Regions from separate parts of the Streptomyces sp. NPDC053513 genome, predicted to be linked through region 3. Evidence: riboswitches for the same ligand, from Rfam matches in the RefSeq annotation. Region 3 holds a riboswitch; each other region holds the start of a gene.
The links. Region 3 has a riboswitch for cyclic di-AMP ahead of ACIGW4_RS22225 (transglycosylase family protein). Riboswitches for the same ligand answer to the same signal wherever they lie in the genome.
Positions count from the first base shown of each region.

Region 1: it holds a riboswitch for cyclic di-AMP, as region 3 does, so the genes downstream of both, ACIGW4_RS03240 (M23 family metallopeptidase) here and ACIGW4_RS22225 (transglycosylase family protein) in region 3, are expected to answer to the same signal.
Region 2: it holds a riboswitch for cyclic di-AMP, as region 3 does, so the genes downstream of both, ACIGW4_RS12770 (M23 family metallopeptidase) here and ACIGW4_RS22225 (transglycosylase family protein) in region 3, are expected to answer to the same signal.
Region 4: it holds a riboswitch for cyclic di-AMP, as region 3 does, so the genes downstream of both, ACIGW4_RS19425 (LysM peptidoglycan-binding domain-containing protein) here and ACIGW4_RS22225 (transglycosylase family protein) in region 3, are expected to answer to the same signal.

Region 1 covers NZ_JBITXP010000002.1:21,518-25,797, forward strand. The annotation lists gene ACIGW4_RS03235 (aldo/keto reductase) at 1-607, opposite strand, end outside; gene ACIGW4_RS03240 (M23 family metallopeptidase) at 653-1,744, opposite strand; cyclic di-AMP (ydaO/yuaA leader) riboswitch at 1,756-1,920, opposite strand; gene ACIGW4_RS03245 (PP2C family protein-serine/threonine phosphatase) at 2,133-3,344, opposite strand; gene ACIGW4_RS03250 (MFS transporter) at 3,459-4,280, opposite strand, start outside.
Region 2 covers NZ_JBITXP010000006.1:113,283-117,562, forward strand. The annotation lists gene ACIGW4_RS12750 (aspartate aminotransferase family protein) at 1-348, shown strand, start outside; gene ACIGW4_RS12755 (helix-turn-helix domain-containing protein) at 423-1,052, shown strand; gene ACIGW4_RS12760 (DUF6126 family protein) at 1,071-1,226, shown strand; gene ACIGW4_RS12765 (tyrosine-protein phosphatase) at 1,233-2,054, opposite strand; cyclic di-AMP (ydaO/yuaA leader) riboswitch at 2,406-2,593, shown strand; gene ACIGW4_RS12770 (M23 family metallopeptidase) at 2,598-3,539, shown strand; gene ACIGW4_RS12775 (SGNH/GDSL hydrolase family protein) at 3,691-4,280, shown strand, end outside.
Region 3 covers NZ_JBITXP010000012.1:172,088-176,367, forward strand. The annotation lists gene ACIGW4_RS22215 (cytochrome P450) at 1-294, shown strand, start outside; gene ACIGW4_RS22220 (transglycosylase family protein) at 470-1,423, shown strand; cyclic di-AMP (ydaO/yuaA leader) riboswitch at 1,682-1,855, shown strand; gene ACIGW4_RS22225 (transglycosylase family protein) at 1,859-2,569, shown strand; gene eno (phosphopyruvate hydratase) at 2,878-4,164, shown strand; gene ACIGW4_RS22235 (septum formation initiator family protein) at 4,248-4,280, shown strand, end outside.
Region 4 covers NZ_JBITXP010000010.1:98,577-102,856, reverse strand. The annotation lists gene ACIGW4_RS19435 (phosphocholine-specific phospholipase C) at 1-694, shown strand, start outside; gene ACIGW4_RS19430 (hypothetical protein) at 761-1,360, opposite strand; cyclic di-AMP (ydaO/yuaA leader) riboswitch at 1,728-1,912, shown strand; gene ACIGW4_RS19425 (LysM peptidoglycan-binding domain-containing protein) at 1,917-2,807, shown strand; gene ACIGW4_RS19420 (phosphoribosyltransferase family protein) at 2,791-4,095, opposite strand; gene ACIGW4_RS19415 (hypothetical protein) at 4,244-4,280, opposite strand, start outside.

The DNA of each region.
Region 1 (4,280 bases), on a different contig from region 3:
CGTGCTCGACGGTCTCCAGGAGCGGGCCCTCGTAGGTGTCGCGCGAGACCAGGTTGTAGTGCGGCTGGAGGGCGACGTACCGGGTGAGGCCCTCGGCCTCGGCGAAGTCGAGGGAGGCGCGCAGCCGCTCGGGGGAGATGTTGGAGGCGGCGACGGCGCGCACCTTGCCGTCCCTCACCAGCTGGTCGAGGGCGGTGACGATCTCCTCGACGGGGACGGACTCGTCGTCGAAGTGGGTGTAGTAGAGGTCGATGTGGTCGGTGCCGAGGCGGCGGAGCGACTCCTCGGCGGCGGCCTTGATGGTGGTGGCGGAGAGTCCCTTGAAGCGGGGGTGGGCGCCGACCTTGGTGGCGACGACGATGTCGGAGCGGTTGCCCCGGGAGGCGAGCCAGCGGCCGATGACGGTCTCGGACTCGCCGCCCTCGTTGCCCTCGGCCCAGGCGGAGTAGACGTCGGCGGAGTCGACGAAGTTGCCGCCGGCGGCGGCGTAGGCGTCGAGGACGGCGAAGGACTGCGCTTCGTCGGCGGTCCAGCCGAAGACGTTGCCCCCCAGGGCCACGGGGAAGACGTGCAGGTCGGAGGTGCCCAGTCGGCGGAGAGAGGTCATGAGTGGATCAACCGTCCCCGCCGCCGGGCCTATTCCGTGGGGTGGCTAGAGGCTCAGGCCCTTGGAGCGGAGCCAGGACGCCGGGTCGATGCCGTCGCCGCCGGCCGTGTGGACCTCCATGTGGAGGTGGGCGCCGGTGACGTTGCCGGTGGCGCCGACGCGGCCGACGGTCTCGCCGGTGGAGACGGTCTGGCCGGCGCTGACCAGCATGGACGAGAGGTGGCAGTACCAGATCTCGGTGCCGTCCTCCAGCTCCAGGACGATCCGGTAGCCGTAGGAGCCGGACCAGCCCGCCGACTTGACGGTCGCGCCGTGGACCGCCTTGAGCGGGGTGCCGGTGGGGGCGGCGAAGTCGAGGCCGGTGTGGTAGCCGGAGGACCACATCGAGCCGGACTGCATGTAGGTGGCGGTGAGGGTGTACGAGGAGACCGGCAGCGAGTAGCTGGCGGCGAGCTGGGCGAGGCGCTCGGCCTCGGCCTTCGCCTTGGCCTCCGCTTCCGCCTTGGCCTTGGCTTCCGCCTCGGCCTTCGCCTTCGCCTCGGCGGCCGCCTTCTCCGCGGCGGCCTCCTTGGCCTTGGCCTCCGCGGCGGCCTTCTCGGCCGCGGCCTTCTCCGCGGCGGCCTTCTCGGCGGCGTCGGCGGAGGCCTGCTGCTGCTCGGCCTGCTGGAGGATGCGGGCGCGCAGGGCCTCGCCCGCGGCGGGGGCGGCGGTCTGCTCGGTGCGCTCGTCGGCCGCGGTGGTGTAGGCGGCGGCGGTGAGCGGGTTCGGGTTGACGCGGTCCGCGGCGACGGGCGCGCTGTGCTCCTCGGGGAGGAGGTCGCCGACGCCGGGGAGGTCGTGGGCGTCCGGCAGGTCCAGGTCGGGGAGGTCCGGCAGCGATATGGCGACCGGGGGCTTCTCCTGCGCGGTGGCGAGGCCGCCCGCACCGACGGCCGCGATGACGCCGACGCCGAGGACGGTGGAGGAGCGGGCGAAGTTGGAGCGCTGCTTGACGACCCGGTGCCGGCCGCCGGAGCGGCTCTCGGCGCGGAGGGAGCCCTCGGTGGGGTTCCACTCGGTGTCGGAGGCGGCGGCGGGGCCCGCACCGCCACCGAACGCGTCGAAGGGGGCTTCGGGTGCGGGGGTGTTGGACGCCACGGGGGCGCGCTCCTTTCCTTCCTTCTCGCCTACCGGGTTAGCTGACGGGTTCGGAGCAGGAAGGTCTCCTACGGGCTCGACCGCGCGCGTGCGTGGTTCGCACGGGTGCGAAGGGGCCCGATTCACCCCAAGTGGTGGTTCCCCGGTTCCTTTTCAGGATTCGGCGCGTGCGCACGGTGCCGCCTCTTGCGACGGCTGGGACGACCGCGCTGCGTTATCGAACGTTAATAGACAGGGGGTCCCGATTCCAAGCCGTTCCCCTTGATCATTCATTGAATTGATGGTGTATCGCCCGAGTTGACCCCCCTTCAGAGAGGCATAAGGGGGGCGGGGCGAAACCCTCGCGACCTGACGTTATGTCAATTGTTATCTCAGTGACACCCCTCGACTACGCCCGGTGACCGGGCCCGCCCGGCGGCACCACCGGCATCGTCCGGCGCCGTTCGGGCTGCCCCGTCGCCGGGCGGCTCACCGCGAGCAGCGCCATGTCGTCCGTCGACCCGCCGCCCGTGTGGAGCCGTACGTCGTCCACGAGCGCGTCGAGCAGTTCCTCGGGCCCCGGGAAGATCCGCCCGGCGAGCCGCGCCGCCGGATCGTAGAAGACGCCGTGCGCGTTCCGCGCCTCCGAGAGGCCGTCCGTGTAGAAGAGCAGCGTCGCGCCCGGCGGGAACGGCCGCGCCTCCGCCCGGTCCGGCCACGCCGCCAGGTCGCCCATGCCGAGCGGCAGCGCCGCCTCGCCCGGCTCCAGCGACTCCAGCCGCCCGTCGGCGTGCAGCATCAGCGGCGGCGGGTGCCCCCGGTTGACGACCCGTACGAAACCGCCGAAGGTCCCGCTCCCGTCGGTGCGCGGGATCTCGGCCAGGACGGCCGTGGTGAACCCCTCGAAGGCGTCGAGACCGTGCCGGCGGGTGCCCTCCCGGGCCAGGGCCCGTTCCAGGCGCTGTGCCACGCCCTCCAGGGTCCGCTCCTGCTCGGCCGCCTCCCGGAAGGCCCCGATGACGACGGCGACGGCCTCGACCGCGTCCAGCCCCTTGCCCCGGACGTCCCCGACCACGAGCCGCACCCCGTGCGGGGTGTCCTGGACGGCGAACAGGTCGCCGCCGATGAACGCGTCGGCCTGCGCCGCCTCGTACCGCGCCGCGCACTGCAGCCCGCCGATCCGCTCGGCGGGCGTCGGCAGCACCGCCTTCTGCGCGGTCTCGGCGATGACCCGTGCCGAGGCGAGCCGCTCGCCGCTGCGGCGCACGACCCGGTTGATGAGGAGGGCGAGCACGGAGACGGTGAGCACGGTCAGGGTCTCGGTGAGGGCGGGGACCTCGTCGGCGGTGCCGTTGTAGAGGTGCAGCCCCACGGAGGCGAGGACGGCGCCGATCCCGGTGAGGAGGGTGGTCAGCATCGAGAAGAAGGGCGCGGCGATCAGCGGGGCGGCGGAGAAGAGCGGCGACGCCGTGTACGCGGGCGGGGTCGCCAGGTCGAAGGCGACCCCACCCACGATGACCAGCGGGGGCAGCGCCCGGATGAACCGCCGGGCACCGCCGTACTCGGGACGGTCCCCGCCGCCCCGCCGTCCTCCGCCCGCCGCTCCTAGGGGGTTCCCCACCTGTGCTCTCCTGCCCGGTCCGACCCCGGCCGCGGTCCGTCCGCACCGCGCCCTCCCAGAGTGGCCGCCGCCGCCCGCGGCGGCGACCCCCACGGGGCCGAGTGGCGTACGGGGTCAGCCGGCCGCGAGCCGCCCGCCCCGGGCGAGGAGCGCCGTCGCCGCCGCGCACCCCAGGCCCACCGCGCACAGCGCGAGCCACGGCGCCGCCGACCAGCCGGTGACGTCGAGGAGCGCGCCGGTCCCCAGGTTCCCGAGGGTGATCCCGATCCCGCACACCGTGTTGTAGAGCCCGTAGTGGGTGGCCACCCAGCGTCCCCGGGACAGGGCGACGAGCGTGTCCATCTCGTACGGGTAGAGCACCGCGTTCGCGACGGCCAGAACCGCCGCGCACAGCAGCAGACCCACCGGCCCCCGACCCAGGACGGCCGGGACGAGGAAGGCCCCGCCCATCAGCGCGAGCCCGAGGACGAGACACCGCTCCCGGCTGAGCCGGCGCCGGGTCCAGGCCGTGATCCGCAGCTGCCCTGCGAGCGCGACGAGCGCCGAGACCACGAACAGCGCGGTCGTCACGCCCGTGCCGCCCGCCGCGAGCGGCAGCGCCAGATAGACCTGGAAGGACAGCACGTACGAGCCGGTCATGGCGAGCGAGAAGAGCCAGAAGGTGCGGTGGGAGAGCACCGTGCGGAACTGCCCCCGTCGTTCCCTGGGCGCTTCGGAGACCCGTACGGGCAGATGCCGGAGCTGTACGAGGGTCAGGCCGGCGAACAGCACCGCCGCGACCACGCACGTCAGCCGGAACGACACCCCCGTCAGGGCCACCCCGACGAGCGGCCCGAGCAGGATGCCCGCCTGGTAGTACGCGTTGAACAGCGCGAAGGCCTCCACCCGGCGCTCCTCCCCCGCCTCCGCCGCCAGACAGGCCCGCACGGCGGGGTT
Region 2 (4,280 bases), on a different contig from region 3:
GAGCTGCTGCACGAGATCCGCGGGCGCGGCCTGATGATCGGGATCGAGTTCGGGCGGCCGTCCTCGCTCGGACTGCGCGGGCGCTGGACGATGCTCCAGGCGGCCCGCAAGGGTCTCTTCGCCCAGATGGTCGTCGTCCCGCTGCTCCAGCGGCACCGGATCCTCACCCAGGTCTCCGGGGACCACCTGGAGGTGATCAAGCTGATCCCGCCGCTGATCATCGACGAGGCGGACGTGGACCGGTTCGTCACCGCCTTCACCGCGGTCATGGACGACGCCCACGGCGGCGGCGGACTGATGTGGGACTTCGGAAAGACGCTGGTCAAGCAGGCGGTCGCGCAGCGCTGACCGGTTCTCGACGTTGTTTTTGCCTCTGAGGCAAGAAACTTGCCTCAGAGGCACGATCCTGGCGGAATGGAGGCATGGACCACGTCCCCGGGGACACCTCCCCGGACCCCGCCCCCTCCGACGCCCTGCCCGACGTCGCCCCGCAGCTGCGGGCCCTGCGCCGCCGCCGCGGACTCACCCTGGAGGCCGCCGCCCAGCGGGCCGGCCTCTCGCCGGCCCACCTCTCGCGCCTGGAGACGGGGAACCGGCAGCCCTCGCTGCCGATGCTGCTGGCCCTGTCCCGTATCTACGGTACGACGGTCTCCGAGCTCCTGGGTGAGGCGCCCCCCGAGCGCGACCCCGTCGTCCGGGCCGACCGCTCCGAACCCGTCGAGGCCGACGGCTGGATCTACCGCCAGGCGGGCGGCGCCGGGCGCGCCCTCCAGTGCCTGCGGGTCCACGTGCCGTACGCCACCCGGGCCGACATCGTGCGCGTCCACCCCGGCGAGGAGTGGATCCACGTCCTGGAGGGGCGGGTCCGGCTCGCGCTCGGCGAGGCCGTCCACGTCCTCGATCCCGGGGACAGCGCGCACTTCGACTCGCTGACCCCGCACCGGATCGGCGCCGCCACGTCCGGCGGGGCCGAGCTGCTCTTCGTCCACACCCTGATGCAGAGCCCCGTCGCCGAGCTGTGCCTCGGCGACGGGACCCCGCACCGGCGCTGACGTCCAGAAAGGATCGACATGTCCGAGAAGTCCGCACCGGTCACCGGCGAGGAGCGCGGTGAAGGCAAGTTCCCCAAGGGGCTCGTGCTGCGCCTCTTCGCCTACCTGATCGCAGGCCACCTCTTCGCCGGCTTCCTCTATCTGCTCTTCATGATGGGCGCGCAGAACCAGTAGGCGGCCTCAGGCCTCCGTGAGCAGCTGCTCCCGCAGGCGCTCGCGGGTCTCCGGGGCCAGCTTCAGACCCTTCGCGAGGTAGGCGTCCACCGAGCCCCAGGTCGCCTCGATCGCCTCGAAGGCGGCCCGCAGGTACTCCACCCGCGCGTCGAAGAGCGGGCTCAGCAGCTCCATCACCTCGGGCGACATCGCGTCCGGGGAGGTGGAGCTGCGGCGCACCTTGTAGCGGCGGTGCGGGGCGTTCGACTTCACGTAGTCGGCCTCGATGGCCTCCCGCTCGACGCCGACCGCGAGCAGGGTGATCGCGACGGCGAGCCCCGCCCGGTCCTTGCCGGCCGCGCAGTGCATGAGCGCCGGGACGCTCTCCTCCGCCATGGAGTGCAGGATCCGGCTGTGCTCCACGGTCCGCTCGATCACCATCTTCCGGTACGAGTCGGACATGCGGGCGGCCGCCTTGCCGTCGCCGAGGACCTCCCGCAGCTGTGCGATCTCGCCGTCGCGCACCAGCTTCCAGAACTCCTTGCCGTCGGCCGGGTCGTTGAGGGGTATGTTCACGTTCCGCACGCCGGGCAGGTCGACGTCCGCGCCCTCGACCTTCCGGTCCGACTCGTTGCGGAAGTCGAAGACGGTGTGCAGGCCCAGCGAGGCGAGGAAGGCGGCGTCGTCCTCCGTCGCGTGGGCGAGGTGACCGCTGCGGAAGAGGCGGCCGGGGCGGACGGCGCGCCCGTCCGTCGTCGGCAGGCCGCCCACGTCCCGGAAGTTGCGGACCTCCGTCAGTACGGGCTCGGCGGCTTCGGCGGGCGGGACCTGCGGCAGCTGCTGCGTCACGGCTGCTCCTGTTCTGTCGATCGGTTTCTGGCGCAATCATCCCGGCTGGGAGCCCCGGCACGCACCCCCTCGGACGGGAATGGGTGATCTGTCCGTATTGGGGAGTTCGACATAACCCGCCCCGGTTGAATGGGAGATGGGAATCGGCGCGTGAGCAGCGTCATAACCGTGACGGACCGTGCCTGATCGTCTTTTCCAAATACCCCCCGGGAAAAGGAGATCGAAGGACCGTCATCCACGGAGGGTGACCGGAATTCCGGCCGGATATCAGCAGGATCCCGAAGAATCCCGGCGCACTTGAAAACTGCGGCTTGTTCACGCCGACCCCCCTCGTCTAGCGTCGCGCTCAATCCGGACGGACCGCCGAATCCTGCCACCGACCGGAATCCGCACTCACCCGTACGAGGCAGGAGCGGGGGACCCAGGTAAGTCGCCGATCCCTCGAAGAAGGACGGCTCGGGGTGAAGTCGCGTGAACACGCGGCCGGACATCTCCAGTCCGAACCCGACAGCTCACCTCGCAGGCGCCGGAGAGGAATTCGCCATGCCCGCGAAGGGTAAGCACCGCCGCCCCAAGTCCAACCGTCTGACCCGCGGCATGGCCGCCGCCGGCACCGGTGGCGCCGTCGTCGCCCTCCCGCTCCTCGGAGCCACCGGCGCCCACGCCGCCGAGCAGGCCGCCCCGGCCGCCGCCCCCGCCCGGGCCGTCGCCCACGTGCAGACCGCCGCCCCCGCCACCGCGAAGGCCGCGCCGAAGACGTACTCCGTCGTCCGGGGCGACTGCCTCTCGGAGATCGCCACCGAGCACCACCTCGCGGGCGGCTGGCAGAAGCTGTACAAGGACAACCGCCGGGTCATCGGCGCGGACCCCTCGCTGATCCTGCCCGGCACGAAGCTCACCCTCGGCACGAAGAACACCGCCGCGCCGAAGCCCGACCACCAGGGCTCGTGGGGCTCCGGCAAGAACGGCGACAGCGCCCCCCGCGCCTCCCGCGGCAGCGAGCGCTCCTCGGCCCCGGCCGCCGCGCCCGCCGCCACCACCTCGTCGCCGTCCTCGTCGGCCGGCACGACCTCCTCCTCCGGCTGGGTCGCCCCGATCGCCGGCGCCGGCATGTCGACGCCGTACCACCAGGCCGGCTCCATGTGGTCCTCCGGCTACCACACCGGCGTCGACTTCATGGCCTCCACCGGCACCCCCGTCCACGCGGTCGGCCCCGGCACCGTCTACTCCGCCGGCGACGGCGGCGCGTACGGCAACCAGGTCGTCATCCAGCACGCCGACGGCACCTTCTCGCAGTACGCCCACCTCTCCTCGATCTCCGTCTCCGCGGGCCAGACCGTCAGCGGCGGCGACCAGATCGGCCTGTCCGGCGCGACCGGCAACGTCACCGGCCCGCACCTGCACTTCGAGATGCGCACCGGGCCGGAGTACGGCTCCGACATCGACCCGCTGGCCGCCCTGCGCCAGCACGGCGTGAGCATCTGACGCCACATCGGCACCCGGGGCCCGGCACTCACGTGCCGGGCCCCGGCGTATTCCGGCTTTGGCAAATTCTTTATCGGTGGCATATATCACCCACCGTCAACCCCTCCTTACGGTCGCGTAGGTCACATCCGAAGAGGAAGGATGTGCTCCCGTGGCAGACGATTCGAGATCAACAGACAAGAACGCATTCGGGTCGTACGCGGCGATCGGTGACAGCTTCACCGAGGGCGTCGGCGACCCCGGCCCCGACGGGACGTACGTCGGCTGGGCGGACCGCTTCGCGGTCCTGCTCGCCGACCAGCTGCCGGAGCACGACGCCTTCCGCTACGCCAACCTGGCCGTACGCGGGCGCCTCCTCGACCAGATCGTGGCGGAACAGGTCCCGCGGGCGAAGGAACTCGCCCCCGACCTGGTGACCTTCTGCGCGGGCGGCAACGACATCATCCGCCCCGGGACGGACCCGGACGACGTGGCCGAGCGCTTCGAGCGCGCCGTCGCCGACCTGACCTCCGCCGTCGGCACCGTCATGGTGACCACCGGCTTCGACACCCGCGGCGTGACCCTCCTCAAGCACCTGCGCGGCAAGATCGCCACCTACAACGGCCACGTCCGGGCCGTCGCGGACCGCTACGGCTGCCCGGTCCTCGACCTGTGGTCGCTGAAGTCCGTCCAGGACCGGCGCGCCTGGGACGACGACCGGCTGCACCTCTCGCCGGAGGGACACACCCGCGTCGCCCTGCG
Region 3 (4,280 bases):
CGGGACCCGGAGCGGTTCGACGGGCCGGACACACTCGACCTCGCCCGGCGCGACAACCAGCACCTCGGCTACGGGCACGGCATCCACTACTGCCTGGGCGCGCCGCTCGCCCGCCTCGAAGGACAGACGGCGCTCGCGACCCTGCTGACCCGGCTGCCGGACCTGCGACTCGCCGCCGATCCGGCCGAACTCCGGTGGCGCGGTGGGCTCATCATGCGCGGTTTGCGCACGCTTCCGGTGGAGTTCTCCCCTTCCGTACCGGTCCCGCCCACTGATGCGCCATCAGAAATGTGATCTTCGTGTGATCGTGGCGCCATCGACTTGTGACGGACGTTCGAATGCGGCTACGTTTCCCGGCAGTCTCAGCCGTCACGCGAAAGGCGCTCCTATGCGTTCCGGGAACGGACGACACCGTCGCCCCCGTCAGGCCCCCGCCATCGTCGTCGCCGCGGGCGTGACCGGATCCGCCATGGCACTGCCGTTGCTCGCCACCGGATCCGCCTCCGCCGCCGACGCCGCCACCTGGGACCGGGTCGCCGAGTGCGAGTCCGGTGGCCAGTGGAGCGCCAACTTCGGCAACGGGATGTACGGCGGCCTCCAGTTCACCCAGGACAGCTGGGAGCGGAACGGCGGCCTCGCGTACGCGCCCAGCCCCGACCTGGCCAGCCGCGCCCAGCAGATCGCGGTGGCCGAGAAGGCGCTCGCCAAGGGCAGCGACGAGTGGGCCACCTGCGCGCCGATCGCCGGCCTGACCAACGACGGCAAGGCCACCGGGGTGAACCCCGGCCCCACCGTCGTCCCGACGGCGCCCACCGGCCCCCTGCCCGAGTCCGACCGCACCGCCGGCACGCCCGCGGCCCCCTCGGCCGCCGGGAAGGCGGGCCGGTCCGCCGCGTCCGCGACCCCCTCCGCGCCGGCCGCTCCGGCGACCTCCGCCACGCCGACCTCGCCGGCCACGTCCACCGCGCCCGCCACGCCGACGGCCCCGGGCACTCCCGACGCGTCCGTTACGCCCGGTACGCCGGATTCGTCCGACACGCCGAAGACTGACGCCCCGTCGACCGCGCCCGGCACCGGCAAGCACCGCGGCGAGGCCGCCCCGGAGGAATCCGGCAAGGCGGACAGCTCGCCCGAATCGGGTCGACACGCTTCGAGTGCGGACAAGGTGGGGGAAAAGGTCGAGGCCACGCCCGCCACTGACGAGGCGAAGGATTCGGGCACAACGGACAGTCAGAACACTTCGGGTGAATACACCGTGCGTCCGGGCGACAGTCTGTCTGGCATTGCGCAGGAGAACGAACTCCCCGGGGGCTGGACCGCCCTCTACGACGCCAACCGGCAGACGGTGGGCACCGATCCGAACCTCATCCTGCCTGGTCAGAGCCTTGACCTGACGGTGGGTTCGACGACAGCGGCCGGTTAGTTCGAGGGCTTATGTCCGGTTCTGGGCAAGTGAGACATGAGTCTCTTCGCCCCAACTGGCGTGTCGCGTCCGCAAACTTTGCTTCCGTCACCTCTCACCTGCGCAAACACCGCCCGCCGGAGGGCGAACAGGGGCGATTTTTCCTCGATGTGCCTCTTTGAACTTCCGGCGGGTCTGTGTCTACGGTCTTCATCGCTCGCCACCGCGGGCCCCGTCGACCGAAACGCCGAATCCTGCCGTCGGTCGATGGGAACAGTCGTCGCGCAAGCGCCGAAGGCAGGAGTGGGGGACCCAAGGTAAGTGCCGGGCCCGGCCGTTGAGACAGACGGCCGACGACCGGCTTGGGGTGAAGCCGCGTGCAAGGACACGCGGCCGGGCAACTTTCCGGCCCGAACCCGACAGCTCACCTCACAGGCGTCGGTGAGGAGAATCCCCATGCTGTTTTCCGCCAAGGGCAAACACCGTCGTCCCTCCAAGGCCGGCCAGGTCGCCGCGCTCGTCGGCGTCACCGGCATCGCCGTCGCCGCCCCGCTGATGACCGCGGGCACCGCCTCGGCCGCCACCTCCGCCGAGTGGGACGCCGTCGCCCAGTGCGAGTCCGGCGGCAACTGGGCCATCAACACCGGCAACGGCTTCTACGGCGGCCTGCAGTTCACCAACTCCACCTGGGCCGCCTTCGGTGGCACCGCCTACGCCCCGCGCGCCGACCTGGCGTCGAAGTCCCAGCAGATCGCCGTCGCCGAGAAGGTCCTCGCGGGCCAGGGCAAGGGCGCGTGGCCGAGCTGCGGCGTCGGCCTCTCCGGTGCCTCCTACGACGGCGGCGCCGCCGAGAGCGCTCCGCAGCAGCAGGCCGAGCCCCAGCAGGCCGCCCCGCAGCAGGCCGCCCCGAAGCAGCAGGAGCGTCGCGCCGAGCAGCCGACCACCCGCAGCGAGCAGCGCAAGGCCCCCAAGACCGTCACCACCCCGACCGGTGAGAAGGTCAAGAAGGGCGACGGCGAGTACAAGGTCGTCACCGGCGACACCCTCAGCAAGATCGCCCAGGCGCACGGCGTCAAGGGCGGCTGGGCCAAGCTCTTCGAGCTGAACAAGGACGTCGTCCAGGACGCCGACCTCATCTACCCGGGTCAGCAGCTCCACCTGAAGTGAGTCCGGCGGCCCGCGTGAGTCCGGCGGCTCACGCGGCCCCGACGACCCTCCCGCGGTGACCACCCCGGTCCGGCGTGCCTCTCCCCCGTGCGCGCCGGACCGGGGTTCCCTGTTTCCGGGGGCTCCGCGGTTACTGTCCAGTAGATCTGGGGTCCTTCGTCCCGGGATGCATGCCCTTGGGTCCTTTTTCGTCCCAGCGGGCGGGCGCCCGACCGACCGGAGCCCCCGAGCCGGTTAGGCTCTTGTCGCAAGGCCAAGCGACCCTGCACCGACCTTGCGTCACATCCAGCGTCACATCCCAGAAGGAGATGCTCGTGCCGTCCATCGACGTCGTCGTAGCCCGGGAAATCCTGGACTCCCGAGGCAACCCCACGGTCGAGGTCGAGGTCGGCCTCGACGACGGCAGCACCGGCCGTGCTGCCGTTCCGTCCGGTGCCTCCACCGGTGCCTTCGAGGCCATCGAGCTCCGCGACGGTGACCCCAACCGTTACCAGGGCAAGGGTGTCGAGAAGGCCGTCCTCGCCGTCATCGAGCAGATCGGCCCGGAGCTCGTCGGCTACGACGCCACTGAGCAGCGCCTGATCGACCAGGCCATGTTCGACCTGGACGCGACCGAGAACAAGGGCTCGCTCGGCGCCAACGCCATCCTCGGCGTCTCCCTCGCCGTCGCGCACGCCGCCTCCGAGGCCAGCGACCTCCCGCTCTTCCGCTACCTGGGCGGCCCGAACGCGCACCTGCTGCCCGTTCCGATGATGAACATCCTCAACGGCGGTTCGCACGCGGACTCCAACGTGGACATCCAGGAGTTCATGATCGCCCCGATCGGCGCGGAGTCCTTCTCCGAGGCCCTCCGCTGGGGTGCGGAGATCTACCACACCCTCAAGGGCGTCCTGAAGCGCAAGGGCCTCTCCACCGGCCTCGGCGACGAGGGCGGCTTCGCCCCGAACCTGGAGTCGAACCGCGCCGCCCTCGACCTCATCGTCGAGGCCATCAAGGAGGCCGGCTACACCCCGGGCACCGACGTCGCGCTCGCCCTCGACGTCGCCGCGTCCGAGTTCTACAAGGACGGCTCGTACGAGTTCGAGGGCAAGTCCCGCTCGGCCGCCGAGATGACCGAGTACTACGCCGAGCTGGTCGCCGCGTACCCGCTGGTCTCCATCGAGGACCCGCTGTTCGAGGACGACTGGGACGGCTGGAAGGTCATCACCGACAAGCTGGGCGACAAGGTCCAGATCGTCGGCGACGACCTCTTCGTCACCAACCCGGAGCGCCTGGCCCGCGGCATCGAGGAGGGCACCGCCAACGCCCTCCTGGTCAAGGTCAACCAGATCGGTTCGCTGACCGAGACCCTCGACGCCGTCGAGCTCGCCCAGCGCAACGGCTTCAAGTGCATGATGTCCCACCGCTCCGGCGAGACCGAGGACGTCACCATCGCCGACCTCGCCGTCGCCGTGAACTGCGGTCAGATCAAGACCGGCGCCCCGGCCCGCTCGGACCGCGTCGCCAAGTACAACCAGCTGCTGCGCATCGAGGAGATCCTCGACGACGCCGCGGTGTACGCCGGCCGCAGCGCGTTCCCGCGCTTCAAGGGCTGACACCCACGCTCATCCGTACGTCCCCGTACTCGGTCCCGTACCGTGTGCGGGGACGTACGCGTGAACAGGGGAGGCGACACGACATGGCCGCGAAGGACCGGGACCGGTTCTCGACC
Region 4 (4,280 bases), on a different contig from region 3:
GATCGGACAGGCCACCTGCGGCCCGCTGCCGAACCCGGCACCGCAGAACAACGCGCTGCCCGCCCAGGAGTCCGGCACCCGGTCGGCGCGCGCCCTGCCGTACCAGGTGAACGGCAACCTCGACCGCTTCGAGTTCGGCGCCGCGGGCAAGATCCTCGCCTGGTTCTCCATGACCAACCAGGGCGCGGAGGCCAAGCGGTCGGCGCACTTCTCGATCCACCCGCACCAGTACCGGGACACCGCCGCCTGGCAGTACACCGTCGACCCCGGCGGCACGGCCACCGACTACTTCAACATCGGCCTCGGCTCCGGTTCGGGGAAGTACGACATCTCGATGATGGGCCCGAACCGCTTCCTGCGCCGCTTCATCGGGGACGCCTCCAAAGCCGGCAAGGACGTCGAGGTGGCGGCCCGGTTCGCGCCCGAGGCGGGGACGGGCAGGACGGCCCTGTGGTTCAGGATGACGAACGCCTCGGCCGGGCCCGTCACCTTCACGATCCGCTCGAACGCCTACCGCTCGGACGGGCCGTGGACGTACACGGTGCCGGCGAACTCCAGCCGCGAGGACTTCTTCAACGCGGTGGCGTACAACGGCGGCTGGTACGACTTCACGATCCTCGCCGACATCGACGGGAGCTGGTCGCGCCGGTACACCGGCCACATCGAGACCGGAGCCCCGAGCGTCAGCGGCTGACCCCCTCCCGCATGCCGGGCGGCGCGGCCTCCGGTCCGCCGCCGTCCGGCACCGGGCGGCGCGGCGTCAGCGGCCGGCGTGCGCGGCGCGGCGGACCGTGGCGTCGAGGAGCGCCACCGCGTCGGCTCCGGTGCGGCCGGGGGCCCGGTTCCACGGCCCGATCAGCCCCTGCCACCCGCGCGACCGCAGTTCGGTCATGATCCAGGCGGCCGCCTCGTTCATGGTGTCGGCGCTGCCGTAGCCGAGCCGGTGGGCGGCGAGGAGGGCCCCGCAGACGCACCGGGCGCCGCGCGCGTCACGCAGCTTGTACGGGGCGTTCTGCCAGCCCCACTCCGTCAGCACCAGGCGTGCGTAGCCGAGGTGGACCGAGGGGCGGAGCTCGGTCTGGCCGATGCGGCGCCAGGTGTGCAGCCGGTCCGGCAGCACGGCTCCGAGCCGTCCCGGGATGCGGCGCTCGGCGGGGAGCTCCGGGGGCAGGGCGGCCAGGGCGTCGGCCACGAGCCGCTCCACCGGCACGCTGAGCAGCGCCCGCCAGCCCTCCTCCGGCGGCGACTCCCGGGGGGTGGTCCAGTCCGTGACGATCCGCTGCCAGGTGGCGCTCTCGAAGAGGGCTGCCGCCTCGCGGTCGAGGGCATCGGGGCTGAGCAGGGCGGAGGAAGGCGGCATGGGGGACTCCTGAGTCGACTCCCCTCATCTTTCAGGATGGAATGTCTGTTTTGTGGCTTTCACCCTCACACGGAGAGTCGCCCGCCCCCACCCCCTCGACGAACACCCCACCATATGAATTACCACCTCATTTACCCATGAAGGGAATTACGCACCAAATAGGACATTGCGCTTCGAGTGACACGACTCACTCGCACGACTCGACGGCCTGGCGCCCCTCTCCCCCACCCCGTACCGCGCAAGGAAGTTCACCCCCCTCCCGGACGGCATCGATCTTGAATTGACCGAATTCCGTGATCCATTTCCGGATATCAGAGACCCCCTCCCCTTGTTATCCGTCGCATTACTGGCCTACGGTCACCTCCATTCGAGCGGAACGCCCAATCCTGCCGCCGCTCGGTAAACCTCCCTTTTCACCCGACGGCAGGAGCGGGGGACCCACGAATACGCCGGTCCGGAATCCGGAACGGCTCGGGGTGAAGCCGCGTGCGCGCGGCCGGACATCTCCCGTCCGAACCCGACAGCTCACCCCGCAGGCGCCGGAGAGGAAACCGTCATGCCTGCTCACGGTAAGCACCGCCGCCCCCGCCGCAGCCCCGTCTCCCGGGGCCTCGCCCTGGTCGGCACGGGTGGCGCCGCTCTCACCCTGCCGCTCGTCGCCCCGGCCGTCGCCGGCGCCGCGCCCGTGGCCGGCGCCCCGGAGATCGCCGCCCAGTCCCTCGCCGCCCCCGCCGCGCACACCACCGCCAAGGCCCCCGCCGCCCCGGCCGCCGCGCACACGTACACCGTCGTGAGGGGCGACTCGCTTTCCCTGATCGCCCACAAGAAGGGAATTCAGGGGGGCTGGAAGAGCCTTTACCGTGCCAACAAGAGCGTCGTGGGTGACAACCCGTCACTCATTCGCCCCGGCCTCGAACTGACGATTCGTCGGGATTCCGCCAAGGCCGCCCCCGCGCAGGCGAAGGCGAAGAAGTCCGCCACGACCGAACGGGCGAGCCGCTCCGAGCGCCGGCCGGCCGCTCCCGCCGTCGCCACCGGTACGGGCGCCTCCGCCGCGCAGGCCGTCCCGGCCGTCGCCGCCGCGCCCGCCGCCGGCAAGGCGGCCCCCGCCGCCGCCACGAACTACGCCGACAACCTCGACGGCTGGATCCGGGAGTCCCTGGCCATCATGGGCCAGCACGGCATCCCCGGCTCCTACGACGGGATCTACCGCAACGTCATGCGCGAGTCGTCCGGAAACCCCCAGGCCATCAACCTCTGGGACTCCAACGCGGTCGCCGGCACCCCCTCCAAGGGCCTGCTCCAGGTCATCGAGCCGACCTTCCTCGCCTACCACGTGCCCGGCACCTCCATGGACCTGTTCGACCCGGTCGCCAACATCACCGCCGCCTGCAACTACGCGGCCGACCGCTACGGCTCCATCGACAACGTCAACTCGGCGTACTGACCCTCTGCCGCCGGAAGTGTTCGGCGAACCAGGAGGTGGCGAGGTCCGCCACCTCCTCCAGGGCGCCCGGCTCCTCGAAGAGGTGGCCGGCGCCCCCCACCACGGCGAGCCGGTTCTCGCAGCGCAGCAGGGCCAGGGCCCGCCGGTTGAGGTCCAGGACCATCGCGTCCGCGCCACCCACCACCAGGAGCGTCGGGGCGCGCACCCCGGCCAGGCGGTCGGCCGCGAGGTCCGGCCGGCCGCCGCGCGAGACGACGGCGCTCACGGCTGACGCGGGGTCGGCGGCCGCCCACAACGCGGCGGCCGCGCCCGTGCTCGCGCCGAAGTATCCGAGCGGGAGTCCCGCGCCCTCGCTTCTCCCGCCCAGCCACTCCGTGGCCCCGGCCAGCCGCTCGGCGAGGAGCGGGGTGTCGAAGACACGCTCCCGGTCTCCCGCCTCCTCCTCGGTCAGCAGGTCGAAGAGGAGGGTCCCCAGGCCCGCCCGGTTGAGCACCCCGGCGACCGCCCGGTTCCGGGGGCTGTGGCGGCTGCTGCCGCTGCCGTGGGCGAACAGGACGATGCCGCCGGCGTCCTCGGGCACCGCGAGCCGTCCGCCGAGGGTGACCCCGGAGACCGGGATCCGTACGTCCGTGCCCTGCGCGCCGGGGTTCCGCGCGGCTCTGCTCCGGTCCAGGCAGGCGATGACCTCGGCGTCCGGTGTCTGCGAGAAGTCCTGGTAGAACTGCCCGATCGCGAAGAAGAGGTCCGGCGTGTGCACGCTGACGGCCTCGTCGGCATCGCCGCCCACGCGGGTCGTCCATCCCCGCGGTGCCACCGGGACGGCGAGGACGATCCGGGCGGCGCCCCGGGCCCGGACCACCCGGCAGGCCGCCAGCGCCGTGGCCCCCGTCGCCAGCCCGTCGTCGACCACGACGACCGTCCGCCCGTCCAGGGGCACGGAGGGCCGGCTGCCCCGGTAACGGCGGGCGCGCTGGTCGAGCTCCGCGTGCTCGCGCTCCTCCACCGCGGCGAGGTCGTGGTCGCTCACACGGGTCTCGCGGAGCACCCGCTCGTTGAGCACCCGCACGCCTCCCTCGCCGAGCGCCCCCATCGCGAGCTCCGGCTGGTGCGGCACGCCGAGCTTCCGTACGAGACAGATGTCGAGCGGTGCGTCGAGGGCCTCGGCGACCTCCGCCGCCACCGGCACACCGCCCCGCGGAAGCCCGAGGACCACGACGTCATGGCCCTTGAGGTGGTCGAGCCGGGCGGCGAGCTGCCGCCCGGCGTCGGTGCGATCGCTGAAGAACATGGTCCGCCGCCCTTCCGCTGGTGCGCGGCTCGGGCGCGGGGCGGAACGGAGTGCCCCGTCCCCTGCCCGTCCTTCCAGGGTAGACGCGTCGCCCTCGTCGCCGGGGCGCCCCGGACGGCGGGCGGTGTCCGACGAGGTCCCGGCGCGGTCAGCGGGACTGCAGGGCGTCGAGGGCCACGGTCTGG